One region of the Priestia sp. JV24 genome, then DNA from elsewhere that is predicted to be linked to it. Evidence: predicted binding sites of a transcription regulator. Region 1 holds the regulator's gene; each other region holds the start of a gene.
The links. Region 1 encodes LexA, which represses DNA repair genes until DNA is damaged. Its sites were predicted from a motif close to CGAACATATGTTCG; they were not measured.
Positions count from the first base shown of each region.

Region 2: uvrB (excinuclease ABC subunit UvrB) is a predicted target of LexA. The motif match lies at 6,247-6,260, and genes of this name have one in related genera.
Region 3: OK414_RS09550 (Y-family DNA polymerase) is a predicted target of LexA. The motif match lies at 6,495-6,508, and genes of this name have one in related genera.

Region 1 is NZ_JAPCIN010000023.1:14,316-25,642, forward strand. Features, by position in the region: gene OK414_RS21365 (ABC transporter transmembrane domain-containing protein) at 1-1,320, opposite strand, end outside; gene OK414_RS21370 (YneF family protein) at 1,411-1,623, opposite strand; gene sirA (sporulation inhibitor of replication protein SirA) at 1,714-2,154, opposite strand; gene tkt (transketolase) at 2,304-4,310, opposite strand; gene OK414_RS21385 (DUF896 domain-containing protein) at 4,478-4,708, opposite strand; gene OK414_RS21390 (recombinase family protein) at 4,778-5,446, opposite strand; gene yneA (cell division suppressor protein YneA) at 5,500-5,829, opposite strand; gene lexA (transcriptional repressor LexA) at 5,976-6,593, shown strand; gene OK414_RS21405 (hypothetical protein) at 6,807-8,252, shown strand; gene OK414_RS21410 (glycosyltransferase family 39 protein) at 8,469-9,974, shown strand; gene OK414_RS21415 (GtrA family protein) at 9,995-10,387, shown strand; gene OK414_RS21420 (glycosyltransferase family 2 protein) at 10,384-11,327, shown strand, end outside.
Region 2 is NZ_JAPCIN010000024.1:143,221-154,547, forward strand. Features, by position in the region: gene OK414_RS26410 (DUF4097 family beta strand repeat-containing protein) at 1-878, opposite strand, end outside; gene OK414_RS26415 (hypothetical protein) at 917-1,228, opposite strand; gene uvrA (excinuclease ABC subunit UvrA) at 1,316-4,192, opposite strand; gene uvrB (excinuclease ABC subunit UvrB) at 4,199-6,178, opposite strand; gene OK414_RS26430 (sigma-54 interaction domain-containing protein) at 6,515-8,176, shown strand; gene pruA (L-glutamate gamma-semialdehyde dehydrogenase) at 8,243-9,814, opposite strand; gene OK414_RS26440 (proline dehydrogenase) at 9,842-10,756, opposite strand; gene OK414_RS26445 (DUF2198 family protein) at 11,074-11,298, opposite strand; gene OK414_RS26450 (PDZ domain-containing protein) at 11,325-11,327, opposite strand, start outside.
Region 3 is NZ_JAPCIN010000015.1:35,995-47,321, forward strand. Features, by position in the region: gene OK414_RS09515 (hypothetical protein) at 1-67, shown strand, start outside; gene OK414_RS09520 (DMT family transporter) at 412-852, opposite strand; gene OK414_RS09525 (aspartyl-phosphate phosphatase Spo0E family protein) at 1,954-2,130, shown strand; gene OK414_RS09530 (DinB family protein) at 2,639-3,109, opposite strand; gene OK414_RS09535 (hypothetical protein) at 3,570-4,127, shown strand; gene brnQ (branched-chain amino acid transport system II carrier protein) at 4,257-5,609, opposite strand; gene OK414_RS09545 (hypothetical protein) at 6,156-6,398, opposite strand; gene OK414_RS09550 (Y-family DNA polymerase) at 6,553-7,818, shown strand; gene OK414_RS09555 (YolD-like family protein) at 7,833-8,165, shown strand; gene OK414_RS09560 (hypothetical protein) at 8,454-8,729, shown strand; gene OK414_RS09565 (hypothetical protein) at 8,979-9,362, shown strand; gene ppsA (phosphoenolpyruvate synthase) at 9,709-11,327, shown strand, end outside.

The DNA of each region.
Region 1 (11,327 bases):
ATTGCTTGCTTCTCTTTTTCCAAAAGCGATATTATCAGCAACTGTTGTTGAAAACAAAAAGTGATCTTGAGGAACATATCCAATGCTTTTGTACAATGAATCAAAAGCATAGTCTTTAATGTCTTTTCCTCCCCATAAAACAGCTCCGTCTCTTACATCAAATTCACGAAGCAGCAGCTTTAAAATCGTGGTTTTCCCAGCACCCGTCTTTCCGACAATCCCTAACGTTTGACCGCGAGAAAGTGTAAAATAAATTTCGTTTAACGTATATGCGTCTTCTTTACCATACGAAAACCTATGAATAACAGCTTCAATATTTCCTGTTGGCATTTCAACGCTAGGATGCGCTGCTTCTTCAATCGAATTTTCTTCTTTTAATAAAGAAAATACCCTATCATATGATGCTCTTCCACGTTCTACAATGTTAAATAGCCAGCCAAACGCGAGCATCGGCCAAATAAGAAGGCCCAAATAAGTTGTAAAGGTAACAAGCTGACCCAGTGTTAACTCTTCACTAATAACCATCTTGCTGCCAAAAATAAGAGCAAGTAAAAAAGAAAGTGCTACAATAATCGAAATGGTCGGATCAAACAATGCATCTACTCGGGCTACTTTCATGTTCTTTTGCACAACATCTGCAGACTTAATGCGAAATTCTTCGACATCAGCTGCTTCTTCCCCAAACGTCTTAATGACTTTAATTCCGCTAATGCTTTCTTGAACCTTATCATTTAAAGTAGAAAATGCTGCTTGTGCGTGATGAAACCGCGCATGAAGCAATGTACCATAGTAACTTGTTAAAACGGCCATAAGCGGCATAGGAATAAGGCAAATAAGCGTTAATTTCCAGCTGATTGTGAGGGCCATTGTGCATAGAACAAGCCCTCCTGTGACAATGGAATCCACGAGTGTCAAAACGCCCGAACCTGCAGTTTGTTGAATAGCTTGAATATCGTTTGTTGCATGAGCCATCAGATCCCCAATTCGCCGCCGTTGATAAAAGGCCTGATTCATCTTGGTAAAATGAGTGTAGAGGGTATTTCTCAGCTGCTTGGCTAGTTTAACAGATGAACCAAATATCATAATACGCCATATGTATCTTGTGAAATAGGCCACAACAGCAGCTCCTAGCAAAATGCCAACCATCTGCATTAAGCGCTTTCCATTCAGCGTCCCTTCTTTAATGCCATCTACCGTTAAACCAATAATTTTAGGCGGGAGAAGTTCTAATGCTGCCACAATAATGAGCAGCGCTATCCCCGTTATATAAGACTTTTTTTCCTGTTTGAAAAACCACCATAACTCTCGAAAAATTTTCATCGTATCCCCCTAGCCCCACAACTATTTTCTTATCTCTATCATAAAACAAAAGACACCCTTCTGAATAGAGAGTGTCTGTCCAATTAACCATTATTTAATTTGGCCGTTCATTGCTTTCATCATTTGGTTAATTTTTTTCTGCGATGGTTTCATGCCCATTTGCATCATCATCATTTTTAACATTTGTTCATTAATTGGTGGATTTTTCTTCAGATAGCTCATCATATACTTACGAGCAATGAAAAATCCTAGCGCTATCCCAACAATTAATGCTAGAACACCAACTAGAATATACATTCCCATGGTATTACTTCCTCCTTCGTGTTGTCTAACTTACAGTGTACTAGACCATACGCTATTATACAATATTTCCGTTCCAATTTCCTTAAATAATTACACAAATTTTCTTGTTTTCACAGGCCTCAGCCAGCCGTATTCATCCGTTCCATAATTCACTGCTAAAAAACAAGGATCTAGCTTGCGTAATACTTCAAAAAAAGCTGTCTCAGCATCAACATTGCCATCTCCTTCAATTGTTATACAGCGATTCGTTAATTTTATAGATGCTCGACTTTTTTTATGAGGATATTCCAGCACAAACGTCTCTTGATGAGTAAAAAAATGAGGATAATGAGAAAACGCCTGAAGCAATTCTCGTTGAATAAATGAAATGGGCAGTTGGCGAGTAATGTAATGAACTTGTTTTTGTAAGTGCGTTTCCTGCAAGTGACGTTTCATTCTATATTCAATCAGCAGCTGATAAATGAGCTTTTCTCTTCGAAAATAGGATGATGCAACTTCTTCCTCCATTAAATATACTTCATACGTTCTCACGATTCATCCTCCCTTTCGGCTCGTTCTTTTTTGTACCATTATACCGAATGGTGTACGCAATGCTTGTCTATCGATGAAAAAATTCCTTTGTTTTTTTGTCGAAAAAAAAGAGCAGACCACAGGAGTCCGCTCTTTCTTATGAAAAAGAATTATGCATTAAGCAAGCTTTTCACTTTTGCTACTACATTTTCAACTGTAAAACCAAATTCTTTCATGATTGTTTCACCAGGAGCAGATGCACCGAAGTGATTAATACCAAGAACTTGTCCTTCGTCTCCAACATAGCGTTCCCAGCCAAGTGTAGAAGCCATTTCAATACCTAAACGTTTTTTCACTGATTTAGGGATAACACTTTCTTTGTACTCAGCAGATTGCTCTTCGAAACGGTCCCATGCAGGCATACTTACTACAGATACGTCAATGCCTTCTGCAGCTAATGCTTTTTGTGCTTCTACTGCTAGGCTTACTTCAGAGCCTGTTGCAAGTATTAATGCATCCGCTTGGTCTTTACCAGCTTTAGATACAACATATGCACCTTTAGACACGCCTTCGTATGCATTTTCTTTTGTACCTTCAAGCGTTGGCAAGTTTTGACGAGTCAATACAAGCGCCGTTGGGCGGTCAGTTGATTCTAATGCTAGGCGCCATGCAGCAGCTGTTTCATTTGCATCTGCAGGACGAACCACTGAAAGACCTGGCATTGCACGAAGTGATGGTAATTGTTCAATTGGCTCATGTGTTGGGCCGTCTTCTCCAACTGCGATACTGTCATGTGTGAATACATATGTTACAGGAAGCTTCATTAAAGCTGCTAAGCGAATTGCTGGGCGAAGATAATCAGAGAATACAAAGAATGTTCCTCCGAATACTTTTACACCGCCGTGTAGAGCCATACCGTTTAATGCAGCTCCCATTGCAAATTCACGTACACCAAACCAGATATTACGTCCGCTGTAATCAGCTGCAGTGAAGTCTTCTGAACCTTTAATCATTGTTTTATTTGAGCCAGCTAAGTCAGCTGAACCGCCGAAGAATTGAGGTACAGCTTGTGCTACTGCGTTTAATACTTCTCCAGAAGAAGCACGGCTAGCTAGGCTTGAACCCGTTTCGTATGCTGGAAGCGTTTCTTCCCAGCCTTCCGGTAACTTTCCTTCTACTGCTAGTTCAAATTGACGACCTAGTTCAGGGTATTTTTCTTTATACTGTGCAAATACATCGTTCCATTCGTTTTCTTTCTTTTGGCCATCTTCAGCAATTGTAGCTTTGAAGTGAGCATACACTTCTTCTGGCACATAGAAATCTTCTTCAAATGTCCATGCATAAGCTTCTTTTGTTAATTTTGTTTCATCGGAACCTAATGGAGAACCGTGCACGCCAGAAGTACCCGCGTGGTTTGGAGAACCAAATCCGATTGTTGTTTTTACTTCAATTAGCGTTGGGCGTATTAAATCGCCTTTTGCTTCTTCAATTGCGTTTGCAATCGCTGTCAAGTCATTGCCGTCTTCAACGCGGATTACTTGCCATCCGTAAGCTTTGAAACGATCTTCTACGTTTTCAGAGAACGAGCGATCTAAATCTCCGTCTAAAGAAATATCATTTGAATCGTATAAAACAACTAAACGTCCTAATTTTAAATGTGCTGCTAATGAAGCTGCTTCAGCAGATACACCTTCCATTAAGTCTCCGTCACCACAAATACCATACGTAAAGTGGTCTACAATTTCTAAACCTTCTTTGTTGTATGTTTCAGCTAAATGACGTTCTGCCATTGCTTTACCAACAGCCATTGCAATACCTTGTCCTAGTGGGCCAGTTGTTGCATCAACACCTGCTGTATGACCGAACTCTGGATGACCTGGTGTTTTACTTCCCCATTGACGGAAGTTTTTAAGGTCTTCAATTGATAAGTCATATCCAGCTAAATGAAGCAAGCTGTATAATAGTGCCGATCCGTGTCCTGCTGATAATACAAAGCGGTCACGGTTGAACCAGTTTGGATTCTTTGGATTGATGTTCATAAATTTTGTCCACAATGTATATGCCATTGGAGCAGCTCCCATTGGCATACCTGGGTGACCTGAATTTGCTTTTTCAATCGCATCGATTGATAAAGTACGAATTGTTGCAATCGAAAGATCTTCAATACGTTGTGTCATACTCTTCATTCCTTTCAAAACTATGTACATATGTTATCATACTAATGATTTGCTTATTTGTACAATACTTGAACCAAAAAATTTTCCACTTTTACAGTTTTTGTGTGCCTTATTAAAAATATACAAAAAACTAGAGGGAACATTCCCTCTAGTTTTACTAGAACGTCTTAGTGAAGACGCTTCTTTTTACTCTCTTTTAACTTCTTAGGCGTAACATCTTTACCTTCTTCGTCCACAACTTTAATCGTATGAAGGTGATTTGTCATAGATTGTCGGAAAACTTTTAAATATTCCTGACGTAGCTCTTGCTGTTCTTTCGCTTCAGATTCTGTCAGACCTTCAGCCTTTGCCTTTTTTGAAAGAGCATTAATACGAGCAAGTTTATCTTTTGATAGCATATAAAACCTATCTCCTTATAATCAATAATTAAAATTACCGAACCGTTCCGGCAACATGTAGTCATCTTACTAAATCTCTTTCGTTTTATCAAGAGATTGAGCACTCTCTTGGTATTCTTGATAGCGGCGATGTACCGTCGCTTTTGAAATATTATAGCCAAAACCTTTTAGCGTAACTGAGATTTCAGCAAAGGTTAAGCCGTTATGACGAAGGCGGACAATTTCTTCAATTGGCGCTTCTTTTTTTTCTCTTCCCGAGTTAACTCCTTGATTTTTTAAATTTTGCTGCGGACGATAACCGTTTTCTACAGCTCTTTTCATTCCTCTTTTAATTTTAGCATTATGTAATTTCCGCTGATGCTCTTCCACTAAGCTAATAATATCTAACACCATTGAATCAGATTCTGAAAGCTGAAGCTGGCCTTGATGACTAATCGTATAGATGGTAGCATTTTCTTTATGAAAAGCATGAAGCAGCGCAATTCGGGCATTTCCTCTGCCTAATCGTGTTTCATCTTGAATAAGCAACACAGATATTTTTTCTTCTTTCATTGTATGAAGAACATCCAAAATACCCTCTCTGTCTACTTCATATCCGCTTGCTTTTTCCATTACGACTTTTTTTACGTCTAGATGGTGAAGATCAGCAAGCTTTTTTAATTCTTCTTGCTGGCGCTGTAAAGATGTTTCTTGGGTTTTTTTATCCGTACTGACACGGCAATAAATAATGGCATCCACTTTTATCACGACCTTTTCGGCTTCTAACAATATTCAGGAACGACCGTTACACACTACTGTTCAATTGCCACTTGATTATGTAACTCTTTTTTTAAAACAGGAATATATAATTTATCTCCAGGAGATAAAGACTGGACAGTGTCTGAGTTTAAGTCATTGACGTCTTCAACCCATTTGACAAATTCATTGGTGGTCAAATGATGGTGATTATGATACTTGTTGGACAATTCCCAAAGCGTATCTCCTTTTGTGATAGTAACCGTTGAATATTTGTCTAAATCTACTTTATCCGCTCCTAAAACCAGCGTCAATACATATGTAAGTGCAGCGATAACTGCAAAAAAAATAGCGTAATGTTTCATAGAATGTAAGAATTGTTGCATATTATGATCCCCCTATCAGAATATATGTTCTTATTTTAGTGAGAACATTTGTTTCTGTCAATGGAATTCTTCGAACTTATGTTTGTATATTGACACATCACGTGGTATAATTCACCTAAAGAATAGCTAAAATTGAGGTGAAAAATATGAAGCTATCAAAACGTCAACAAGACATACTAGATTTTATTAAGCATGAAGTAAAATTAAAAGGTTATCCGCCTTCTGTTCGTGAGATTGGGGAAGCGGTAGGATTAGCCTCTAGCTCCACTGTACACGGACATTTAGCTCGTTTAGAAAGCAAAGGGTTAATTCGCAGAGATCCGACAAAACCAAGAGCAATCGAAGTTCTTCAACTAGACGAAGTAAACATCCCTAAAAGCAATGTCATTAATGTTCCTGTTATCGGTAAAGTAACAGCGGGTCTGCCTATAACAGCCGTTGAAAATGTGGAAGAATATTTCCCTCTTCCAGATAAATTCGTTTCTCCAGATGATCATGTATTTATGCTTGAAATTATGGGAGAAAGTATGATTGAAGCAGGTATTCTAGATGGCGATATGGTAATCGTACGTCAGCAGCAAACAGCTAATAATGGAGATATTGTGGTCGCTATGACCGAAGACAACGAAGCAACGGTAAAACGTTTCTTTAAAGAAGAAAATTTCGTTCGTTTACAGCCTGAAAATTCAACGATGGCGCCTATTATTCTTCGCCACGTAACGATTTTAGGAAAAGTAACTGGTGTATATCGCACGATTCACTAATCAGACACTGTATGTAAAACCAACTAATCATGATGTTAGTTGGTTTTTTTACGTTTGTTTTCTAAAAAAATTGGCATATTATAAATGATACGTTGAATCATCGCAGGCAGGTAGAACGGTTTTTGTAAATCTTGTTTTACCTTTTTTACTTTCTACCTGCATTTCCTCGACTCTTACAAGGAAATACAACCGACTATAAGAAGGATGTAGTTTATGACCAATACACCAAGGAAAACAGAACCATTTCAAACCATTGTACCTACCAAAGCAATGAACATGTTTCTTTTTCCTTTTTCCTTTGACCGAAAAAATAAAGAGCAGCTTGTTCATGCACTAGAAGCAAATTTGTTTGAGTTTTTTTCCATTCAAAACAAACATGTAGAAAAAGAATACTACGGAGAACAGTATTACGTATCTCATGATAGCTTGGATCAATATTTTCTTCCTTACATTGAATGTATTCTATTCCCTGATTCCTGCGAAAAAGAAGGCTTGCTTCGATTTTCAAAAAAAATAGACCATACCGTTACGCTACAAACTTCCTCCACCACCGTGTCTAGCAACGTGCTGTCTGTGGATGTTTTTTTATGTCCTTTTGAAATTGGCGTCATGACCATTCGCACTGAGATGAGTCATAATCATTACACCTATGATGACATTTTAGAATTCATGAATCATTTTCGTGTATTAGAACCGAAGCTTGCTGAAGAGCATGGATCCACCATTACCTATGAACATCATCGCTATAGCAAAGTACAGGATTATATTTTTTCACAGCTTGCGCCATTTTTGAACGAACACATCAAAAAAGAAGCCACGCGTGAACAGCATGTAGGGAGCCTTCCTTATTTTATCGATGAACGGATGTTTGTATTAAGTTATGTAACGGTAAATCAAGAGCAAGAGATTAACTCCACAACTTTATTTCGTACTGGGCAGCTAAATAGCTATACGCCTGACGGGAAACCGTTTATCTCTGCACACAACCACGAGTATATTAAAACGTATAATACCAAACACGTGTACTCCAGATGGGCTCCTGAAACCTATTACGTTATAACAGACCATGTGTTTTCGTGTATTTCTAAATCGACAGACTCTAAAACGGATCAGCTTTTGATGAATCATCTATTTGGCCAGCATTACTATAATTTATTTTTGCATTTTTTCTATAAAATCGTGTTGCTAAAACTATCTTATGAGTATTCTCAGCTCACGTTTCATAAAAATTCAGAGGGCATTGAGCGACTAATCCGCTCTATTACCGTATTTTCAGGTAAATATTTATTTTTAGAAATTAGCTCTCGCACAGAAGGTCAAGAGTTTTCTGAGCTCTTTAAAAAAATCTTCCACATCAATTCTCTTTATCAAGAAGTCAAAGAAACCCTTGGTACTTTGTATCAAAATCAAGAGAAAATCGCGGCCAAGCGTCACAATTACTTATTATTAATTTTAACGATTTATACCGTTCTTTCCGGTATTTACGGAATGAATTTAGTTATTAGCAAGCTAAAGGGAAACATCAATTGGGATAGTATGAAGCAGTTTTCTATCTTTGAATATATCGCTTTAATAGTAGCTCTATCAGGAATTCTGATCAGCATTAGTCTCGGAGTGAGCTCCCTATGGAATTTATTAAAAGATCGATTTAAAACATAAAAGCTGTTCGCATACTTATGGATGCAAACAGCTTTTTCTATTACGAAATCTTTTTCCTACTCCGCTTACTCTTTTATCAAACGTTATGCCGCTGTTACAATTTCAGAACAATCTAACATTATACTCTATAAGAAAAATATATACAAAATAATAAAATATGGTATCATAGGGTAGGAATTTTGTACCTTATCTATGAAATAATTTGCAGGAGGTAATATGCTTAACTCATTTTTATCCAAAAGCCTGATCTTTTTATGCGTCATTATTCTTACCTGGTCTCTATGGGGCAGTTATAGTGCGATGACAAATTCATTGGAATTAAAAGGCTTGGCTTTAAGTAATTCATTTATTATTGAAGGAATATTTATCACTTTCCTTGTCATTTTTCTAATAGCTATTGCAAGTAGATACATGAACAAAACTGTTTTTTTTATTTCACTGATTGTTTTGACCTTAGGTATTCGATTAGCATGGATGCTTTCTGTTCAAACGCCTGTAAAATCTGACTTTCTTGTCATGTTAGATGCCGCGCGTAATATAGCAAAAGGAAATTATGAATTTAATCAAAGCGTTTATTTTACTACATGGGTATATCAGCTAGGCTTTTCATTCTATGAATCTGTTATTATTCGCTGTTTTGGAGATAACATTTTTATATTAAAATTGTTAAATATTTTTTATTCCACTGGAACCGTTATTTTTATTTATTTAATTGGCGCTAAAGTATTTAACGAACTTGCTGGGAGAATGGCAGCTTTTCTGTATGCGTTCTACATTCCGAACATTCTCTATAGCTCAGTGTTGACTAATCAGCATTTAGCTACTTTTTTATTTTATGCAGCTTTTTACCTTATTATAAAAAGATTTGCTCATAACAAGTTTAGCTGGCTTTATATTGGCCTTTTATTGTCGTTAGGAAATTTAATGCGCCCTCTAGGACCCATTATTATCGTTGCTGTTTTCATTTATTTCATCTTGCAAATTCTTCGACCTTACATTAAAACGAAGGATGCTGCTGAGTTAAAAGCTTGGCGAAAGAAAATAGGAAAAAATCTCGTAGGCATACTGGCTACTTTTTTTATTGCAAATGCGCTGATCAACTATTCTTTTGTAGCTAGCGGTATTTCTAAATATCCTTTAAGTAACAGAGATCCTTTATGGAAATTCGTCATTGGCTTTAATTACGAAACAAGCGGTTCCTATTCTTCAGAGGATGCTAGTCGTTTTATGGGTATGCCAATTGGGGAAAAACGAGCTGAAGCAGAAAAAGAGGTAATTAAAGAGCGGGTAGCAGACAAAGAGCAACTTTTAGATCTCTTTCACATTAAATTCCTAAATATGTGGGGAGGAACGGATGCATCTACATTTTGGAGCATTTCATTAACTCCTCAAGAAGATGTGCCTTTCAATAAAGAGAAATTAATTAGTGCTGCTCAAAGTTATGAAAGAATCATTTATGTTTCAACTACTATTCTTTCCATTATTGGCCTTATATGTTTATTCCTGAGGAAGCAGGATAAATATCCGTATACACTGTTTTTATTACTAATCATAGGATACGTTCTTATTCACTTGCTTATTGAAATTCAAACTCGCTATCGATTCTTTATTTTTCCAAGCTTTATGCTGCTTGAAGGGTTTGGTATTTCAGTGATTCTATCTTATTTAATAGTACGATTTACTAAAAATAAAACTCAGATAAAATGTGAAGAGATAAATTAAATGGAAAGGATTATGCAACCGTGATAAAATTCCTGAAATTCGGATTTGTAGGTATAATGAATACCCTGCTCACCATTATCAGTTACTTAGTACTCATTCATTTTGATATGAATTATATATTGGCTAACGTACTATCTTATTTCATTGGCGTCATAAACAGCTACTATTGGAACAAATCGTGGGTGTTTCAAGCAACTGTACATAAATGGATGTTAGCTCAATTTTTCATCGTAAACCTTATTACCTTAGCAATTAATACATCTTGCTTATTCCTTCTTGTACACTATACACCTGCTAATCCAATAATTGGACAACTGTTGTCTACTTGTATAGGAATGTTTATCAATTTTTTCCTCAATAAAATATGGACGTTTAAGCACACAAACAATCACTCGATAGGAGGTAAAGCATGAAAGAACTAATTTCAATCGTGGTACCTATGTATTTTGAAGAAGAAGTAGCTAATGAATGCTACAATCGCCTGCTTTCCGTCATGCATAAAAACCACATTAACTATGAATTCATTTTCGTCAATGACGGCAGCACAGACCGAACAATTGAAATCTTGAAGGACGTAGCTGCTATGGATTCTAATGTAAAAGTTATTGATTTTGCTCGTAATTTTGGGCACCAAACTGCCGTAACAGCAGGCATTGATTATGCTCAAGGGGATGCTATCGTTATTATTGATGCAGACTTACAAGATCCACCTGAAATGATTCCTGAATTAATTGCTAAATGGCAGCAAGGCTATGAAATTGTATACGCAAAGCGCAAGAAACGAAGCGGAGAGACCTTTTTTAAATTAGCCACAGCTAAGTATTTTTATCGCTTTTTAAATTATATGTCCGATATTGAAATCCCGAAAGATACAGGAGATTTTCGTATTATCGACCGAAAAGTAGCGGATGTATTCAAAAAAATGACTGAACGCAATCGTTTTGTACGAGGAATGATGTCTTGGATTGGCTTCAGGCAAACATATGTAGAATATGAGCGCGATGAACGTTTTGCTGGTGAAACAAAATATCCTTTAAAAAAGATGATCAAGTTTGCTTCAGATGGAATTATTGGGTTTTCAACGAAGCCTTTGCGTTTAGTAATGGTTATTGGCTTATTATCGGTTTTTGTATCACTTTTAGTTTTAAGTTATTCGATTATTGTTTGGCTGATAGGTAAAAACATTCAGCCTGGCTGGACTTCTATTATGGTAGCTATCACCTTCTTTAGCGGTATTCAGCTACTTGGTTTAGGTCTAGTCGGACAATACATCGCAAGAATTTACGATGAAAGTAAAAATAGACCTATTTACGTTGTACGTGAAACCATTAACTTCTCGAAAGCTTCAACAGA
Region 2 (11,327 bases), on a different contig from region 1:
CCTGTAGTCGTTTTGAAAAATGCTTTTTCAATGCGCTCTCCTTTTAAATACGTATCGATATCTCCGTTAAATGTCTGAACATCAATCTTTTTTGTATCTCCATCAAATTTAACCGTTCCATTGATTGTTTCAAGCTCACATTTCGAAGCGAGTATCCGAGAAAGTTCCATATGCCCGTTTGATGTCTCCATTTCAAGAGAATGGCTGTTCACATCGTAAAAGCGGATGGTACCATTAGCTGTTTTGGCTTTCAGGTCTCGTACGCTTAGTCTTTCCCCATCGATTGAACCATTAAACATACGGAGCTTGACGCGTTCATATTCCATTTCTGGAATATAAATAATCGCTTTCACTTTCATTTGCTTTTGCTGAATTGCAAAGCGCAATTTGCCATTTTCGATCGAAAATGCCGTATGCTGCAAGAAAGTGCGGCGCGCTTCATCCGAATTTTCTACTCTGTAGATAGCAGCTTCACACTCTATTCGTACTTCTGTACTTCCCCAAGGTCGGAGTTGAACACTTCCATTTGCTAAATCTACGTCAATCTCTTGAATATATGCTTCTGATTGTTGAAAGATGTGCTGAACGTCAATCGAAGGACCAAAGTTAAAATCTAAATCTCCTTCTTTTACTTTTTTTACCGTTTGATCTACAAATGTAAATAATTTTTCCTTTAAAGAGCTTTGAGATGACTTAGAAGCGTACGTTTTTTTCTGTTTTCCTCCTACATAAGGGGATAGCTCAGCTTTATCAGGCGTAGCATAGGAAGAATCATTAGCTGAGTCTTTTTCCAGTGAATTTAGCAAAGTTAAAGCCTCATCTACGCTAAGTTTCCCTTCTTCTACCATCTGTAAAATTTGTTTGCGCTTTTCACTCATACCTTCCATCTCCTCTTTGCGTTTTAGTCATTTAACTTTTATCTGCTTAATATTTGTATCCCTTTTACAATATTCCATACAAACACAACAACATTAACTAAAGAAACAACAACTAAAGCTACAATTAAAAGAATAAATACCGTTCCACTAGAGCCAGTAAGAGCAGGAAGCAAGAAAAATAAGAACAAGATCGCTGTAGCGATAGGTAATAAATGTGACAAAAATGCAGTTTTTGCATGTTTCTTTACTTCTATGTTATGAACAACAAAATAAATAATAATAGGTAATAAAAATGGTGCAAAGAAAACGCTAAAATAATTTAAGGAAGATAGTATGCGATTTCCTTCCATAATAATCAGCTCCTTATATCATGTATTACGGTTTAATGAGTTAAAAAGTTTCATTCTTTATAAAAAAGACACCAATGCTGGTGTCTTTTAACGAGTTAATGCCTCTGCTTTTTCAACTTTCTTCTCCATACGCTTACGGTCACGTTCTAAAATTGGCTTCAAATAATGACCCGTATAGGATTCTTTTACTTTTGCCACTTCTTCTGGCGTACCCATAGCCACAATTTGTCCGCCTTTATCTCCACCTTCAGGCCCTAAATCAAGCAGGTAATCAGCAGCTTTAATGACGTCTAAATTATGTTCGATCACTAGAACTGTATCTCCATTTTCAACTAAACGCTGGAGCACTTTTAATAATCGTGCAATATCATCGACATGAAGACCGGTAGTCGGTTCGTCTAAAATGTACAGCGTTCTTCCTGTTGAGCGGCGGTGAAGCTCTGAGGCTAACTTTACACGCTGTGCCTCTCCACCGGATAAAGTAGTAGCCGGCTGTCCAAGCGTGATATAGCCAAGTCCTACATCGTAAATTGTCTGCAGCTTCCGCTTAATCTTTGGAATGTTTTCAAAGAAGTGAAGCGCGTCTTCAACGGTCATATCCAACACATCTGAAATGTTTTGATCTTTGTATTTCACTTCTAAAGTTTCACGGTTATATCGTTTGCCGTGGCAGACTTCACAAGGGACGTATACATCTGGCAAGAAATGCATTTCAATTTTGATAATACCGTCTCCTCGACAAGCTTCACAGCGGCCGCCTTTCACGTTAAAGCTAAAACGGCCTTTTTTATATCCGCGCACTTTTGCTTCGTTTGTTTGGGCAAATACATCTCGAATGTCATCGAATACACCTGTATACGTTGCAGGGTTCGAACGAGGCGTACGGCCTATGGGAGACTGATCAATATCAATGACTTTATCTAAGTGTTCAATGCCTTTGATTTCTTTATGTTCTCCTGCTTTGCTTTTTGCTTTATGCAGCTTTTGCGCCAATGATTTATGAAGGATATCATTTACCAACGTACTCTTACCTGATCCGGATACACCTGTAACAGCCGTGAACATACCTAACGGAAGCTTTGCTTTTACATTTTTTAAATTGTTTTCTTTTGCTCCTATAATTTCAATCATTCGATCTTTATCTATTGACCGTCTTTCCGCTGGAAGAGGAATAAACTTCTCTCCTGATAGATATTGACCCGTTAAAGAGTTTTCATCCTCCATCACTTCCTGAGGCGTACCTTGAGAAACCACAGCACCCCCGTGTACTCCGGCTCCTGGTCCGATATCAATTAAATAATCAGCTGCCATCATCGTATCTTCGTCATGTTCTACAACAATCAACGTATTTCCAATATCGCGCATATCTTGCATTGTGCGAATTAAGCGATCATTGTCACGCTGATGAAGACCGATAGAAGGTTCATCTAAAATATAAAGAACCCCCGTCAAGCGAGAACCAATTTGAGTAGCTAAACGGATCCGCTGTGCTTCTCCTCCTGAGAGAGTTCCAGCAGAGCGGTTTAATGTTAAGTAATCAAGTCCCACGTTAATAAGAAAGCTTAGACGCTCACGAATTTCACGCAGTATCATATCCGCAATCTTCATGTCTTTTTCAGATAGGCTGAGACTTTCAAAAAAATCATATGCTTCTTTTACTGAGAAGCGGGTTGTATCTCCTATATGCTTTTCGTCAATAAGCACCGCTAAGCTTTCCCGTTTCAAGCGATTTCCTTTACATTTTGGACAAGCTTGCTGAGCCATGTACTTTTCCATTTGCTCACGGATATAATCTGAACTTGTTTCATGATAACGGCGCTCTACATTCCGAAGCACGCCTTCAAATTCGATATGATTTTCTCTTACTTGGCCAAAATCATTTTCATAGCGAAAGTAAATTTTTTCTTTACCGCTGCCATATAATACTTTATCAAATAAATGTTCCGGGATATCTCGCACCGGCACGTCCATATCGATGCCGTAATGTGTACATACGGCTTCAAGCAGCTGCGGATAGTATTGAGAACTTGTTGGCTCCCAAGGTGCAATTGCGTGCTGACGAAGCGTTAAGTCATAGTTAGGAATAACTAAATCTTTATCCACTTCTAATTTCGTGCCTAACCCGTCACAAGTTGGACACGCCCCGTACGGACTATTAAATGAAAACATGCGGGGCTCAAGCTCTCCAATGGAGAAACCACATTTTGGGCAAGCATGATGCTCACTAAAAAGCAGTTCTTCTTCACCTATCACATCAATAATTACTTTCCCTTCTCCAAGGCGAAGAGCTGATTCCAAAGAGTCCGACAAACGAGCGGCTACACCTTCTTTTACAACAACGCGATCAATCACTACTTCAATGGAGTGCTTTTTGTTTTTTTCCAGTTCAATTTCTTCTGTTATTTCACGCATTTCTCCGTCTACTCGAATGCGAACGTACCCTTCCTTTTTAATATCTTCTAACACTTTTACGTGGGTGCCTTTTCGGCCAGATACCACAGGTGCCAGTACTTGAAGCTTTGTGCGTTCAGGGTACTCTAAAATTCTATCTACCATTTGCTCAATCGTTTGAGATGTAATTTCGATTCCATGATTAGGACAAATCGGCTTTCCTACACGAGCAAACAAAAGGCGCAAATAGTCATAGATTTCCGTCACAGTTCCGACGGTTGAACGAGGGTTTCTGCTCGTTGTTTTTTGGTCGATTGAAATAGCAGGCGACAATCCTTCGATTGAATCTACATCCGGCTTATCCATTTGACCTAAAAACTGTCTTGCATATGCCGAAAGCGACTCGACATAACGTCTTTGTCCTTCTGCATAGATTGTATCGAATGCCAAAGAAGATTTACCAGAACCTGATAACCCTGTTAATACCACTAATTTGTCTCGTGGGATTTCAATATCGATATTTTGCAAATTGTGGGCTCGTGCACCTTTTACCACGATTTTTTCCATCGCCATGTTTTATCACCCTTCCGCTTTTAATTCTAGAATCAAGTCACGAAGCTCAGCTGCGCGTTCAAAGTTAAGCGCTTTGGCTGCTTCTTTCATTTCTTGTTCCATTTCTTCTACGAGCTTTGCTTTTTCTTTTTTGTTGAGCTTATCAAATGCCGGTGCTTCTTCATACGTTTCTGTATCTTCTGCTACTACTGTTGCACGAATTGAGCCTCGAACTTCTTTTTGAATCGTTGTCGGTGTAATACCATGCTCTTCATTGTAAGCTTCTTGAATACTTCTACGACGCTTGGTCTCATTGATAGCAATGTCCATGGAGTTTGTGATGCGATCTGCATACATAATGACATGTCCATTAGCATTTCGTGCAGCACGTCCGATGGTTTGAATAAGCGATCGTTCTGAACGTAAGAATCCTTCTTTGTCGGCATCTAATATGGTTACTAACGAAACCTCCGGAATATCTAAACCTTCACGAAGTAAGTTAATTCCTACAAGCACATCATATTTTCCAAGCCGCAGCTCTCGGATAATTTCAATACGCTCGAGCGTCTTCACCTCAGAGTGAAGATATTGAACTTTAATGCCAATTTCTTTTAAGTAGTTCGTTAAATCCTCAGACATTTTCTTTGTTAACGTCGTAACGAGCACTCGTTCATTTCGCTTAATCCGATCATGAATTTCTCCAATTAAATCATCAATCTGTCCTTCAATTGGTCGAACTTCAATATTTGGATCCAATAATCCCGTTGGACGGATAATTTGTTCAATCACATCAGGTGCCTTCTCAAGTTCGTAAGGACCTGGTGTTGCAGAAACATGAACAATTTGGTTAATATGCTGTTCAAATTCATCAAATTTAAGCGGGCGGTTATCTAATGCGGACGGCAAGCGGAAACCATGGTCTACTAACACTTGTTTACGTGCTTGGTCTCCATTGTACATTCCTCTAACTTGAGGAATCGTAACGTGTGATTCATCCACAACAAGAAGGAAATCTTCAGGGAAGAAGTCCAGCAGTGTATAAGGTGTAGAACCAGCGGGACGAAGCGTTAAATGACGAGAGTAGTTCTCGATTCCCGAACAAAAGCCCATTTCTCTCATCATTTCTAGGTCGTAGCGCGTGCGCTGCTCCAAGCGCTGCGCTTCTAAAAGCTTGCCTGCTTCTTTTAGCTTCTCTAGCTGTTCTTCTAGTTCTTTTTCAATATTTTGAATGGCAACACGCATTTTTTCTTCTCTCGTGACAAAGTGAGATGCCGGGAAGATAGCTACATGTTCACGATCACCAATGATTTCTCCTGTTAGAGCGTCAACTTCTCGAATGCGGTCAATTTCATCACCGAAAAACTCGACGCGAATACAGTGTTCATCTCGAGATACAGGGAAAATCTCCACAACATCACCGCGAACGCGAAACGTTCCGCGTTTAAAGTCAATATCATTTCTTTCGTACTGTACATCTACTAGCGTACGAAGCAGCTGATTACGCTCTTTCTCCATTCCTACTCGAAGAGATACGACCATTTCTTTGTATTCTTCCGGAGACCCTAAGCCATAAATACAGGATACGCTGGCAATAATAATGACATCTTTTCGTTCAAAAAGAGAAGAAGTTGCCGAGTGACGAAGTTTATCAATTTCATCATTAATGCTTGCATCTTTTTCAATAAATGTATCTGTTTGAGGTACATAGGCTTCAGGCTGATAGTAATCATAGTAACTGACAAAGTATTCGACTGCATTATTAGGAAAAAACTCTTTAAACTCACTGTACAATTGACCAGCAAGCGTTTTGTTATGAGCCATAATTAATGTCGGCTTATTTATTTCCTTAATAACATTAGACATGGTGAAGGTTTTTCCCGTTCCTGTAGCACCTAATAAAACTTGATGCTGCTTACCTTCTTTAATTCCTTTCACAATCTTTTCAATTGCCTTTGGCTGATCACCTTGCGGTTGATATGGGGATACTAATTCAAACTGATCTTTCAAATGAAGGCCTCCGTTTCCATTTTCTTGTTTTATCTATTTTTTATTACGATATGTAAAAACCGAAAACACGAACTGATATTCGTATTTTATCACTTTATACTCATAAATGAAACTAATCAGTATTAATCTTATATAGTGTTTGTTTGTTTTTATTTTTTACCCTGTTACTTTATTACCCACTAAATTCTTATACTACCCTTTTCGAAGGAAATACAACTCTTTGGATGAAAGCAATAAAAGAAAGTAAGCTGCATGATTGTTTGAAAAAAATAGGCTTTTGCGCCAATTTCTAAATTATGATACAGTATAAAAAATATGTACTGAGAGGGGTTTAGTATGGCAAGCGTTGATCAAGTTCTTATAAATAACTCCTTTATAACAGTTGAAGAATCAACTTCTTTAGCTAAAGTGACATCTGAACTTTCCAACTACGACTTCGTTGTAGTCACAGCAAGTACCTTTTATGTAATACAAAAAGATGAACGATACCTTTTAACAGGTCATGACGAGGCATCGTCCATAAAAAAAGTAATAGCGGATACAAATTGGCCTTCATCTTCTACTTCTACGTTAGCCAATTTACAAGCCAACACAAACTGGAACAGACCAGTCCTCATTCAAGCAGAAAACCAAGAAACCACAATAGGACTTGTAACACCTTCACAGTGGATTACACATTTGCAGAGCCAAAATGAGATATTAGCTTCCTATTTTGATACATTGGCAGAAACCATTAATGATGCAGTGACAGCGGTCGATAATGAAGGAAATGTAATCTTGTGGAATACTGCTGCGGAACATACGTATAAGATTCAGAGAGATGATATTATGGGGAGAAAAATCGGAGAGCATTTCAAAGATGAATCCATCATTCTACATACGATTCTAAATGAAGGGCGTCCTGTGCGCGGAACGTATCATCGTCCTAATGAACAAACTCACGTGCTCATCAATGCATCTCCTATTATAAGAAATAACCGAGTCATAGGTGGAGTCGCAACCGAACATGACATTACCAATATTGTACGATTAAATGAAGAAATTGATGTGTCTCTTCTCATTCCAAAAGATAATCCATTTTCTTCTTTCGCGGGTATCAGTCCTGAAATTAAGCAAGCCGTTGACATTGCCAAAAAAGTGGCATCTACAGATATGCCTATTTTATTAACAGGAGAACCTGGTTCTGGGAAAGAAATGCTGGCTCAGGCCATTCACTACGGCGGATCCAAACATAAAGAACCTTTTTTATCTTTAAACTGCGCGACTATTCCATCGGGACTCTTGGAAATTGAGCTCTTTGGTCATCAAAAAGATGTCTTTTCAGAAGATCCAACAACCATTGCAGGAAAACTCGAGCAGGCTCATAACGGGACGCTATTTATTGAAGAAATTGATAAAATGCCTCTCGAAATTCAAGTTAAGTTTCTCCGTTACTTGGAAGAACGATCCTTTTATCACGTTGGAGGCACGGAAGAAATTCAAGTTCAAACCCGAATTGTAGCCTCTACCACGACGCCTTTGGAAGAGTTGCTAAAAGCCGGTGAATTCCATGAAAACCTTTACTATTTGCTGACCGTCATTAATATTATCATTCCGCCGCTTCGAGACCATAAAGAAGACATTGAAGCATTAACTCAGCAATTTGTACAGGAATTTAGTAAAAAGTATAAAAAGAAGGCTCCTTTCATCAGCTCTGAAGTTCTCGAAGCCTTTATGCAATACGATTGGCCAGGCAATATTCGCGAGCTGAGAAATACGATTGAACGAATGACTTTTCTAAGTGATCAGTCGTTGATTACCCTTACGCACCTTCCTGACAACCTGAAGGATGCAAGTTCTTTCACAGAAGTTCAAAAAGAAGAAGATTCTCTCCAAGAAGCTAGGCTAATAGAAGAGACTCTTCAAAAAACCTATGGAAACAAAAGTGCAGCAGCGGATCTGCTTGGCATTTCACGCGGCACCCTTTACAACAAAATCAAAGAATATGGATTAAACTAATCAAAAAATTCGACACGAAGCCAAAGATGCTTCGTGTCGAATTTTTTGATTTCCTATAGACTGAACTTATTTCTGTTTTCTCGCTGTCATCTTCCCTTGTGTAAATAATAGAAGATAATCATACCCTCCGGCTTTCGAGTCCGTTCCGGACATATTAAAACCGCCAAAAGGATGAACACCAACTAATGCTCCTGTACATTTTTTGTTAATATATAAGTTACCGCAGTGCATGGTAGCTAACGCCCTTTGAATTCTCTCTTCGGTTTCAGAGAAAAAGGCTCCCGTTAAACCGTAATCAGTTTCATTGTAAATCTCAATGGCTTCTTCCCAGTTAGCTGCTTTTGTCAACGCAAGGACCGGTCCAAAAATCTCTTCTTGCATAATTCGTGCTTTTGAATCCACATCTTTGAATACTGTAGGTTCTACATAATAGCCATTTCCGGGAGCTTTAGCTCCCCCGGCAATAAGCTTTCCTTCTTCTTTGCCAATTTCAATGTAGGCCAATACTTTTTCATACGCTTTTTGATCAATAACAGGTCCCATAGAAGGGTTGTCTTCAGGCAGTCCGACGGTTAATTCTTTTGTTAATGCGGCTACCTTTTGGGCAACCTCTTCATAAACAGATTCTACAATAATCGCTCGAGAGCCAGCGGAACACTTTTGGCCTTGAAATCCAAACGCAGATGCTACGATCGCTTGCGCTGCCGCGTCTAAGTCTGCCGTTTCATCTACTACAACGCCATCTTTTCCTCCCATTTCAGCAATGACGCGTTTCAGCCAAATTTGTCCAGACTGTACTTTTGAAGCACGTTCATAAATACGACATCCTACTTCTCTTGATCCCGTAAAAGAAATAAAACGAGTTTGAGGATGTTCGACTAAATATTCTCCAACTTCTATGCCATCTCCAGGGATAAAATTTAGAACACCAGACGGAAGACCGACTTCCTCCATTAATTGAACAAATTTCGCAGCAATAACCGGTGCAGAATCAGCTGGCTTTAAAATAACCGCATTTCCAGATACAATTCCAGCTACAGTCGTTCCAGCCATAATGGCAAGCGGAAAATTAAAAGGTGAAATGACTACTCCTACTCCTAAAGGAATATACGTCATCTCTGTTGTTTCACCTTCTACCGGCGTTAAAGGCCGATGCTCATTCGTTTCACTTAAACGAATCATTTCTCGCGCATAAAATTCCATAAAGTCAATAGCTTCCGCGGTATCCGCATCAGCTTCTGCCCAGTTTTTCCCCACTTCATAAACGAGCATGGCAGAAAATTCATACTTTCTTTTTCTCATCAGCTCTGCTGCTTTGAATAAATAATCAGCACGTTCAGCAGGCGGGACGTGCTTCCATGATTGAAATGCTGCTGATGCTTCTTGCATTGCCTGCTCAGCATAAGCTTTAGTGCCACGGCTTACTCTCCCAATCACTTCATCTACTTTTCCCGGGTTCGTAGAGACAATCACTTCTTCTGTTGAGATTTTATCCTTTCCAATCGTGAGAGGATATGTTTGTCCCAATTCTTTTTTCACTTTCATTAACGCCGCTTGCATCGCTTGTTTATTCTCTTCTAACGAAAAATCAGTAAACGGTTCATTTTTAAAAACTGAGATTTTTGTACTTACTGTCATTTCAACCAGTCCCCTTTAATTAGAAATTTATTTCGCGAAGTTTTTCAGCACGAACCATACGTTGGCGGGACGTTCGGCTAGGCGTCTCATGAAATACCCAAACCAATCAATGCCGTAAGGAACATAAACCCTGACTTTATATCCTTCTTTTACTAGACGGTCCTGCAGCTCTACGCAAATTCCATAAAGCATTTGGAACTCAAATTGGTCATTTGAAATACTATTTTCTCTTACTAATCGTTTTGTGTACTGAATCATTTCTTCATCATGACTTGCTACAGCTGTATAGTGACCATTTAATAAATGCATTTTAATGATTTTTTTATAGTTTTCATCTACGTCTTTCTTTTCTGGAAATGATACTTCTGGTGATTCTTTATAAGCTCCTTTTACTAGACGTAAATTAGCTTGATATTGATGTAAGTCATTCATATCTTGTTCTGTACGATAAAGATACGCTTGAATCACAATTCCAACATTATCAAATTCTTTGCGTAATTCTTTATACATATCAAGGGAGATTTGGCAGTGCAAGTAGTCTTCCATATCAATTCGAACAAAAATATTATTCATTCTGGCCGTGTGTAGAATTCTGCGCATATTTTCCATACAAAGCTCTTTGCTAATATCCAATCCTAAAGAAGTCATCTTTAATGATAAATTTGATTGAACGCCCGATTCTGCAATGGCTTCTAGTGTCTGAATGCACATGGCAGTAGACAACCTGGCTTCCTCTTCTGTAAAAACAAATTCTCCTAAATGATCAAGTGTAACAACTTTTCCATTATTGTTAAGCTCCTTAGATGTTTGAATTGCTGATTCGGTTGAGTCTCCAGCAACAAAACGAGCTGCCCCCATCCTCAATCCATACTTTTTAGCTAATTTGTTCATTGAATGATTTTTGCCAAGCGACTGAAACATCGTTCTCATTAATACTTCCATCAATCCTAAACCTCCTTTTATTTTTTAAAATTAAAAAAATAAACTAAATTTTCAGATTAATAATTTTATTTTTCTATACCCTCCTCACATTTCTGTACACTTATTTAAATAAATTTATACATAAGTGTTTAAAATATTTTACAAATAAACATATTTGTCTAATTAATTTGATTATACTCGCTCATTAAATGAACCGAAACAATATTGTTATAAGTTCTAACTCACTTTTTTACACACAAAAGCTCTCCACGTTGTGCAGAGAGCTTTTGTGTACAGTTTAATAATAAGCGATTAACTTATCATCAAACCAACAATCTTTATTTTCCAGCTGCTAGCATGCTTTTTGCATATATAAAACCGATGGCTGCTGAAAGTAAATCTATTAAAATAATAAGCGGATAATCTGCGTACCCTTTATATACAGAAACAGCTATCAACAAAAGCGTCAGCGCTGTGGCAACATATAAGTTATATGTTACTCTAGCAAACAGAACAAGCAATATGGCGGGTAGAAAAACTGCGGCAATCGTTTTGACTTCCACAAACATTTCTCCTTTTTATCCGTCTTTTA
Region 3 (11,327 bases), on a different contig from region 1:
TGTACTACGTGAGTCTAGTCACCTTCCTCACTCGACAGATCGTTATCGAAATAGTCTTACAGATTAATTTCACCTTAATTGAAGCCTTACATACAAATAAATAAGTGTACCTTACATATTATAAAAAAGGGCAGTACATAACAGAGACAAGGTTCATTCAGTTTGTCGATTCCCTTGGTAATTGATTTTTTTATTGATAACGTATTTGAGTTAAAGAATAAAATGAGATTAAGCGAATTCATTGATGCTCGTTTTATGTAAGGATAAAATAAAAACGTATTTAAAATAAGCACTAACTAAAATAGGAAATAGTCAGTGCTTATTTAGATAAAGTATTAGTTATTTTTTTCTACTGTATGGCGTTATGTTTATTATCGATTTCATAACTGTTTTCTTTTATATTATTACATTTTAAAATTTTTGAATGATAATAACTCCGACAATGATTAAAACTACTCCTATTACTCTAGGAATGCTTAAAGAGTGCACATGCACTCCTATTAATCCAAAATGGTCAATTAAAGTAGAAGCAACCATTTGACCTGCAAGAATGTAAGCAACTGTAGCAGTAGCTCCTAGACGAGGTATAAGTACAATAGAAGCAACTACATAAAAAGCTCCTAACAGGCCTCCGGTCCATACCCACCACGGTGCTGCGAACCATTCTTTATTTACACTCATACCTTTTCCAAATAAAGATATAATAAGCAAAATAATTGCACCAACTATAAAAGAAATAGTCGAAGCAATGATAGGGGAATGTACGACAGATCTCAATTGAGCATTGACACTAAATTGAGTAGGTAAAGCCATGCCAGCTAATATTGCAAATATAATTAAAAAAATTATCATTATATTCCTCCCATACCTCTTTTATATTCAACAGAGCTGATTGCTACTGAGAATTGTTGCTATTTATCCTATGTTTAATCTGTAAATAAACGTAAATTATTAATGTCTATTTCAGTATTTAAGATATCTCTTCATTAAGAATTTTATTTACTTCTTCAATAATTTTAAAATATGACGGTTAGCTATACCTCATTACTTGTCTGGCAATGTTCATTTATTCAACAAATAAGGTATACGGTTACTATTTCAACAAACAAAAAGCGCATTCCTATGTTGATTTATAGAAATGCAGCTTTTTAAGTTGTTATTTTATGTTTTAAATATAAACACCCACCAGATTATCTATTAAGGTGTGAAACGTTTTGCTTCACTCTCTTCTGGATAATCTAATTCATTTGGTGTATAGCTAATGAGTTGGATTAACATTCCCCAAGGTGCACGATCATATACAAAATGTGCATTTTTCCCACTAAGGAATTTCCAGTAATAAAAAGCCCAATTACTCAATTTATTGACTGAGAAACTGGGCTTTTTCGTTACTACATAAAAGTGTCCAATCGTTGAAGTTTATTACTAAAATCTTCTTGCAAATAAGCATGCCTAAGTGTAAATACAGCATTTTAAACGGTCATCTGTTTTTTTTAATTTTACTCAGAGATTGATCGAATAGGGTAACAATCAGAATAAAACAAATGATTAAACTAAATAGTGCTAGATGATGGATTCCTTTTGTATTTGCTTCAGATTTAAAAAACAATCCGTTTGTGGCAGAAGAAAGTATAGTTCCCATGTACATAAAGGTTCTTAATAAACCAGCTGAAGCACCAATGTGTTTGGGCGAAGCCTGAAAATAGACAGCATTTTGGTTAGCTAAATTCAATATCCCTTGGGGAATTCCAAATAGAATAGCAATGATAACAAGATAAACCAGACTGCAAAATGACTATCTATCCTCGTATTTCTAGATTTCGAGCTATTAAGTAGGTCTTACAAAGGATACCCCTGACTTCTTTTAGGTTGGGTGTTGAAATAAAAGGAGAATACATTTATTGTTAAATAGGTGAACATATTAACATTTTTAGTAAATAGGTGGTAGAGAAATTGCAGGGGTATAAAGGTGTTTTACAACAAACTTTACTTATAGAGATAGAAAAAGAGAGGGAGAAGATGATTCAAGTAGCACGAGAAGAAGGTATAACAAGTGATCGCACACTTCAAGTGAGCCGATCCATTGATCAATTGTTGAATGAATTACAGAAGGTAAGCTTAACGAAGTAAGTATTCATCTCTTTATAAATAAGAAACGATCGCTTTCTCTCAGCATTGGCCTAGCAAGAGAAAGCGATAGCTTTTTAGTAAGTGGTGATTAACTTACTAATCGACTTGTAAATTATAAATAATTTGGATAATAAAGTAAAGATGTTTTTAAATTTTTATTTATATATTAAAAGCTATCTCGACATTAACAAACGAGATAGCTTTTTAGTAGGAATGCTAATTATAAAGTACCAAAATATAACCGCATGTACACAATAGCACATTTTTGCTATAAGGACTAATGGTTAGGTACACTGCCATATGTATAAAAGGTAGGTTTTTTATACATTATCCTCTCAACTGATAAACAGAAAAAATCAGTTATACCAAAGACGTATAAGAAACTGTATATCCAATAAAAAAAACTTCCAAGAACCCTTATTTATAAGGGTTCTTTCGCTTGCTTGGTTCCTTGAAGAGTGATTATGATAACTAAGATTGTATATGATATTTATAGCGTTTGCTTGTTTTAACCCCATATTCTAGGGCGATCAACCCCCATGATCCTTAGATATTGTAAGAGTTGTCCAGCATGTACGGATTCATGATAGCCTATCCGCATCAACATATCACCTAGGGAACGAACGTAGCCCACATCTGAACGGTCTATTTGAATAGTTGTTAAATCTTCTTCAGAAAAAGTACTAATCATTTCTAAAAATTGTTGGTGGTATGATTTTGCAAATTCTAATTCATCTTTTACAGAATGTAATGGTCTCTTTTCGAAAGGAGAATTAAATTCCCTTAGACTACCTGAATTTTTAATAGCTAAGTGGTAGTAATATTCTGATTCTAAAACATGACGGATCATTTCTAAACATAGCATAGCCCCTTTATCCGGATTCCAATCGAGTTTATCTTCAGGAATTGCTTCCCAAACCTTTATACTTCTTCTCCTAATCTCTTTTAAATTTATTAATATTATATCTGTTACATTCATCTGTGCTCCCCCTTTTATCAATATTTTGCATAATTTCTCTAAAATAAAAATGTGAATTTCTAGCTAAACTTATTTCGAGTACTTCTGGTTCTTATAAAATCAATTATGATAACTAGAACTATTCTATTAGGAATAATAAACGGTTATAAAAATTAATTAAATACTATTTGTTTCGCGCTTATTTTACATTTAATGTTAAAAATGATCATTTTTAACTAAAATTAAATTTAGTGATTTTAGCATTTTATTACATTTTAAATATTTATTATATTTATGGTATAGGGGATTTAGAGTAACCAGCTATAACATTTGACAAAAAAACTGTTATTTCATCTGGATTTTACACATGGGTACTAACACCGGTTCGCTTGTTCAACCATATTACCAAAATGTAAATAATAAGGGAGTGAAGGACTTGCAAGTAAAACGTTGCTTTTCCGCATTGTGTTTTCTTTTTGTTATGGTGGGATTTATAGCAGTGCCCGCGAACGGGGCGTATGCAGAAAAAGAGTATACAATTAAAACATTTGATTATGTAACTGTCGATGGAAAAGATGTAGATTCTCAGGTCAAAATGAATAGCATTTCCAACAAAGATATACAAGTAACCATGGTTCTACCTAAACAGAATAAAGAAGGCGCTTGGTTGGCATATGGGTTTACGAGCCGGGAGGCTTTGAACGCATTTATTGAGAAAGATAAACAGAGACTTCAAAACAAAGTCACCATGATGGGCAGTGGTGCTTGTTGTACGGATTTCTACGAGTCTAAAAATAAAGGAGGCCAGTACATTTATTGGAGAGACGGTTTTAAAAACTTGCCTTCCAGCTGGAACGACAGAATTTCGTCTTTAAGCACGGCATCACCTTCTTCAAGCTATTCAACGACTCTCTGGGAGCATACTTCATCTCAAGGGTATGGCAAAGGAGTCTCTTTTAGACACTCTGATTGGTATGGTAAAACTGCCAATATGGCTTCAGATTGGGATAACAAAGCTTCGGCAATTGAAATAAAATAAACAAGAGATTATGAGCGAATAAGTAAAGATTTCTTAAAACCACTATTCTCTCACTTATTTAGAAAAAGCGAGGGAATAGTGGTTTTTTATGGACTTTGTCTCAATCTGAGCAAAGGTTTCTTTTAGAATTTATTTATTTAACCTTGTTGATTTAGAAGTAAATTTCTCTTTATTTTTAAACAAGTTAACTCCATAACCTGCAAGACCTCCAATAATTGCAGGGAATATCCAACCCAATCCAATATGGTAAAGAGGAAGATAGTAAGTAAATAATTGGTCAATACCAGGGATGTGTAAGCCAAAATCATTTAATCCATCTACCAGGCTTACAACAAACGTTAAGAATAGGCTACCTTGGTATACCTCAGCACATCCTTTAAATAAAGAATGAAGGAATGTCAAAAAGATTAGCACAATTGCTAATGGATAGAGAACTGTTAAAACAGGTACTGAAAAAGAAATTAATTGATTTAATCCGACATTTGCGATTATTGCGCTAAATATGGATAGGCTAATCGCAATTTTCTTATAAGAAATAGATGGTAATAATTTATGGAAATAAGAAGAGCATGCAGTAATAAGTCCTACGCTAGTTGTCAGACAAGCTACTGTAATCATTAAGCCTAGCAGTACGCCTCCGTATTCTCCAAAATAATAATTAGATACTTTTGCTAAGACCGCACCTCCGTTATCTAAATGCCCAAGCTTTTCTACACTTGAAGCACCCATATATGAAAGGGCAGAATAGATAGTTGCAAGAATAATAGCAGCAATTCCCGTAGCTTTTAGGCAAACAGTTATAATTTGCTTCTTTGTTTTAGCGCCTTTTTCTTTAATTGCATTGATAATAATGATTCCGAAAACGAAAGATGCAAGAGTATCCATTGTTAGGTATCCTTCTTGGAATCCATTAAAAAAAGAGTTTGTTACATATTTTTCTGTAGGTGCTTGAAATTTTCCAATAGGATGAATAAAAGCTACTAGAACTAGAATTCCAATGAATGTTAATTTAATTGGCGTTAAGAATTTTCCGACAATATCGACAATTTTCGCCGGATTGAGAGAAAAAAAGCATGTAATACTGAAAAATATAATAGTAAATATGAGTAAAGCTATAGAACTAGAGCCTTCAGAAATGAAAGGTTTAAGTCCAATTTCAAAAGAGACATTACCTGTTCGTGGGATAGCAAATAAAGGTCCAATAGCTAGATAAAGAACAGTTGTAAATACTAAACCAAAGATAGGATGTACGCGACTTGCTAATGATTGTAAATCTTCCTTTCCGGAGAATCCAAAAGCTAGTACACCAAGTAAAGGCAAGCCTACTCCAGTAACTAAAAAACCCGCATTTGCTGACCAGATATTTGCTCCCGCTAACTGACCGAGCATGGCAGGGAATATTAAATTTCCAGCTCCAAAAAATAATGCAAATAACATTAAACCAATGATTACTATAAAAGAAAACGGTACTTTGTTTGACACGGTGAAACCCCCATTAATAATATTCTTCATAAAAAATTAAATTTTCAGACAACTTAAACTGCAAATAACTTATCTTTTTTGTATTATAAACAGTCAAATTACATATTTCAATATAAAAAATAAACTTTTTTGATAAAATTTAAAAAATTATCAATTTTCCGTTCATTATGCATTGTTAAAATAAAAATAATATTAAAAACCAAAATCTTTATTCAAATCGCGTACATTAAGTAGTTTAATATGGTTATTATCTTTTGAGAAGACCATAAATAATATTCAAAACGCGTATATTATTCTGTTAACTAATGAGATTTAATTACATGCAAGAAAGTTTATAAATATAGTACTACGAAACTTATAAAGCTTTTGAAAATGGGCTAAACATCCAAAAGTAAAATCAATTATTTAATATCTATAAAATACATAATAAATTTTATAGATACTGAAAAGACCTTATTAACATATTAATTAAGGTCTTTTTATCATTATTTCTTATTCCGATTAAAGCCAACGATGTATATTACTTTCAAAGCACTTGATTTGACCTTATCTTTTTCTTTTGAATCCAAAACTCACTATATAAGCTATTGCTAATGAGATAAAAGCAGCAATACTAGACTTTATGTAAGAAATCTCTAAAGCCCAAAGGCCGTATTTGTCTGCATTTAAACGATACATAGACCACCACTGTCCATTTTCACCTTTAAAAAATGAGAAGATAATCCATAAAAGAACTAAAAACAAAAACCATGAAAAAAAGATAATATAGTTAGTCATTTTCTTATTCATTTGCTATCTCCTTTATCTTCCAAATTTACTCGTGATATTCTTGTCTTCTATTATATTAACAATAATCGGGAAAACTTTAGAGTTTTTATTGAACAAAGAACGTTTGTTCGTATATAATAGAGAACAAACGTTCTTTATTTGAGGAGTTATTCCAATGGATTATGAATATCTACCAAACAGGGTCATTATTTGTATTGATATGAAAGCATTCTTTGCTTCGGTTTCATGCGTGATACGTAGGCTAGATCCATTAAAAACAAGGTTGGCAGTTGTAGGAGATACAAAGCGGTCGGGATCAGTTGTGTTAGCTGCCACACCCTTATTAAAGAAAGAAGGGATCAAAACAGGCAGCCGTCTTTTCGACATTCCTAGAAGGAAAGATATCCATGTCGTAAATCCATCCATGGAAAGGTATGTCAAGGCTTCGAACTATGTTTCTAGTTTGGTATTACAGTATGTGGCTCCTGAGGATTTTCATGCGTATAGCATTGATGAGTTGTTTATTGATGCCACAGCTTCTTTGCATTTATTCGCTCGCACACCAAAAGAATTAGCCCGTAAAATCATTAACGAGATTTATCGCAAAACACGGCTGACAGCTACTGCAGGCATAGGTCCCAATCTCTTACTGGCTAAGGTGAGCTTAGATCATGAGGCCAAGAATAGCACAACAGGGGTAGCTTATTGGCGATACGAAGATATTCCTTTCAAATTATGGTCGATTCACCCAATGAAGGATTTCTGGGGAATCTCGTCCGCTACGGAAAGACGCTTAAATCGTTTAGGTATTCACTCCATAAAAGAACTCGCTCTTTCTTCTGTAGAGATGATACGTAAAGAATTTGGTGTCTTAGGAGAGGAAATCCACCAACATGCAAATGGAATTGATTTTAGTCGCATTTCTGACGTGTATATTCCGAGCTCTCGATCATTCGGGAAGAGTCAAATTCTGTTTCGAGACTATACAAATCGAAAAGAAGTAGAATTGCTGCTATTAGAACTATTAGACGATGTGTGCTTTCGTTTACGTATGCATCAAGTCGTGGCACAAACTATTCATTTATCCATTGGCTACAGCAAACAAACAGGTGGCGGCTTCTCAAGACAAAAGAAGATGGGGCGGGCCTCGAGTCTAAGTCAAGATATCTTTCCTTATTGTTTAACCATCCTACACACATTTGATAGCGGAATGCCCATTCGATCGATTGGAATTTCTTTATCGAACACTAGTATTCAAGAAGAAGAGCAAATGAGCTTATTTGAAGATATTGACCAGCGTGAAAGAACCTATGCGCTTGCTAAAACAATTGATGAAATTCGTATGCGTTATGGGAAGAATAGCGTTCTGCGAGCTTCAAGCCATCTCGAGCATTCAACAGCTCGTTATCGAAACGGCCTTTTAGGAGGTCATAAAGCATAAAGGAGGAAGATGACATGCAAAACAGAGGAATGAAAAAATGGCGACCGTTTGCCACTATGCCCGAGCAATACAGAGGATTACAGGAAATGATAAAAAAACAAGCAGAGGTACCTCAACCTTTTTTAACAGAAGATCAAATGGAACAGATTAATTTCATCTTGGTTGAAGCCTTACATACAAATAAACAAGTCTACCTTACATATTACAAGAAAGGTCAATGCATAACAGAGACAGGATTCATTCAGTTTATTGACTCCCAAGGGAAACTAATTGTCTTCATTGATGATGCATTTGAGTTAAAGAATAAAATGAGATTAAACGTACTTATCGATGTTCGGTTCGTATAGGTTAGATGCATGAAGGCAGTAAATTATAAACGATTATTAGAAGCCAGCTTTCTCTTTGAGCGTACCCAACTATGCTGTTACTTTATTGAGAAGAAATCAAATTCATAAGCGTTCTTTCTTAACAAACATAAGATTTACGTATTAGTGTTTTTATGAAAAATTAGGCCTAAACTTTTACTAATCATTAATTTATAACAAAGGGGAAAAACCGTTTTTTCTTTTATTGGAGCATACAGGAAATATAATGCATGCATAATCTAAAATTAGTTTTTTAGGGGAGAAACAACAATGAGTTCTACATACAACCACGAAAATGTTACCTCCTTCATCTGTTATAGCTCGCCTAATGAAGGGGATCGACTTGGCACTGATTTTGATAAAGAGGGTTATATTGATTTAGAATTGTTACAATCCGTTGTTCCTTCAAAAGAAGCTGTCTTTTATTTCTGCGGATCGATTCCGTTTATGGAAGCTATTCTTAAAGCATTACATAGATGGGATATACCAAACGAACGTATTCATTACGAGGTATTTAGCCCTGTAGCCATTTTAGGAGAAAAATAAAGAAGTAATTGTTACCAGTAAACGGAAAATGTTCGATTAAAACACACGTCCTGTTTAAATAAATATGCTGTAAAAAAGCACTCATAAGCGTGCTTTTTTACTTTGCCCTAAGGAATGATTCTACAAACGATCATGATACATATAAGTATTTCTACACTCTCTGCGTACAAAAAACTGGAAAAAATTCTCTTCGGTAATTTATAATAATAGAGAACTATGTCGAATCCTAAATATTGGAGAGATTACTATATGAGAAGACTACTTCCTTTTATAATTTTTACCATTTACTGCATTCCATATGTTTATTTATCTATGCGAAAAGATTTTGAGGATGATTCAAAGGTAAGCTATATAATCATGGCCATAGTTACACTAGCACTGTCTTATCTAAGTGGGCTTATTAGAGCGGATTTATCACTTATTTTAGGGAATATAATTTCTTTTAGTACTTCATATTTTTATAACGCATTAAGGCTTCCGGATTCTAAATGGGAGAAATATTTTTCGCCCTTTAATTCTGTCGAACAAGTAGTACTGATAAGCCTTGCGGCGCTTGTGCTGCAGGTGATTATTTATACACTTGCTAGAAAACGAGCGAAGAGATACATTCGTAATACTATGGTTTCGGAATAATTCAAAAAAAGAGAGTTAATCATCTAATGAACTAGACTCTTCAGGTGACCAAATGAAAGAAGGGTTAAAATGAGGAGAGATGTTGAAATTTTATTCTCTAAAAAGAAAGTGTTAAATGAGGAAGAATAACAAATCCTTCAAAGTTGTACTTACCTGCTTTAAAAAGGATACGAATCAATTAGATAAGTTAGTTATACAACTTTTAAATATGTAACCGCAAACAAAAAGGTATGTATTTCTCTTCCTACTTTAATTATACCACATAAAAAAACGCCGATATAGACTGTTTATTCTAATTTACTGCTGGTAAAATCAATAAAACATTACCGGTTAGGAGAGATGTTGAATGAACTCTTTAGTTCTTAGCTTTCAAGAAATAAAAAATACACAGCTTTCACTTGTTGGAGGAAAAGCCTTAAATTTAGGCGCATTATCAAAAATTCAAGGAATACAAGTACCGGAAGGATTTTGTGTGACAGCGGCCGGGTATCAAAAAGCCCTTGAACAAAATGAAACGTTTCAAGCATTACTGAACCAGCTGACGATGCTAAAAGCTGATGACCGAGATCAAATTGGTGAAATTAGCGAAAAAATTCGCCAAATCATTCTGGAAATAAAAATTCCTTCTGACGTTGTAAAAGCAGTTATTCATTCTCTCTCTCAGTTTGGGGAAGAGCATGCTTATGCAGTTCGTTCAAGTGCGACTGCTGAAGATTTGCCACATGCTTCTTTTGCTGGTCAGCATGACACCTATTTAAACATTAGAGGCAAAGAAGCCATCCTTGAGCACATTAGCAAATGCTGGGCTTCCCTGTTTACAAATCGCGCGGTAACCTACCGTATTAAAAATGGATTTGACCATAGTCAAGTGCACGTATCGGTCATTGTTCAACGAATGGTTTTCCCGCAGGCTTCAGGTATTTTATTTACCGCTGACCCAATTACTTCTAACCGAAAGCTGTTATCAATCGATGCAGGCTTTGGACTTGGAGAAGCGCTAGTGTCAGGTTTGGTCTCTGCCGATTGCTATAAAGTAAAAGAAGGAAAAATCGTCGATAAAAAAATAGCAGCTAAAAAGGTAGCTAGTTACGGATTAAAAGAAGGCGGGACAGAAACGAAGGAAGTTCATTTCGATCTACAAAAAACGCAAGCGCTCACTGACTTTCAAATTTTACAGCTAGAACGCGTTGGAAGACAGCTTGAAGCTTATTTTGATTGTCCTCAGGATATCGAGTGGTGCTTGGCTGATGATACATTTTATATTGTCCAAAGTCGTCCAATCACTACTTTATATCCAATTCCTGAAGCACATGATCAGGAAAATCGCGTTTATATATCTGTTGGACATCAACAAATGATGACCGATGCCATGAAACCACTCGGATTGTCTTTTTTTCTGTTAACAACTAATGCACCGATGCGTACAGCCGGTGGAAGGCTGTTTGTTGATGTCACCCCTATGCTGGCGTCACCTGACAGCAGAAAAATGATGTTAGGTGCGATGGGACAACATGATCCGCTCATGAAAGACGCACTTACAAGCATAATAGAGCGAGGAGACTTTATAAAACCTTTACCAAATGATCAAAGTTCCGGTAAAAGCAATAAAAGCGTGCCGCCTATGAAGCCTAAGGCACAAATCGAAAACGACTCGACGATCGTTTCTGACTTGATCAAGAAGAATCAAGCATCAATAGAAGAGCTAAAGCAAACCATCCAAACGAAATCTGGGTCAGAGTTAGTCGATTTTATTTCAAAAGATATCGGGACATTAAAGAAGATTTTATTTGATCCACAAAGTACAGCTGTGTTTATGGCCGCTATGGATGCTTCATCATGGATCAATGAAAAAATGGAGACGTGGCTAGGTGAAAAAAACGCAGCAGACGTGATTTCTCAATCTGTACCAAACAATATTACATCAGAAATGGGTCTGGCGCTATTGGATGTAGCAGATGTAATTCG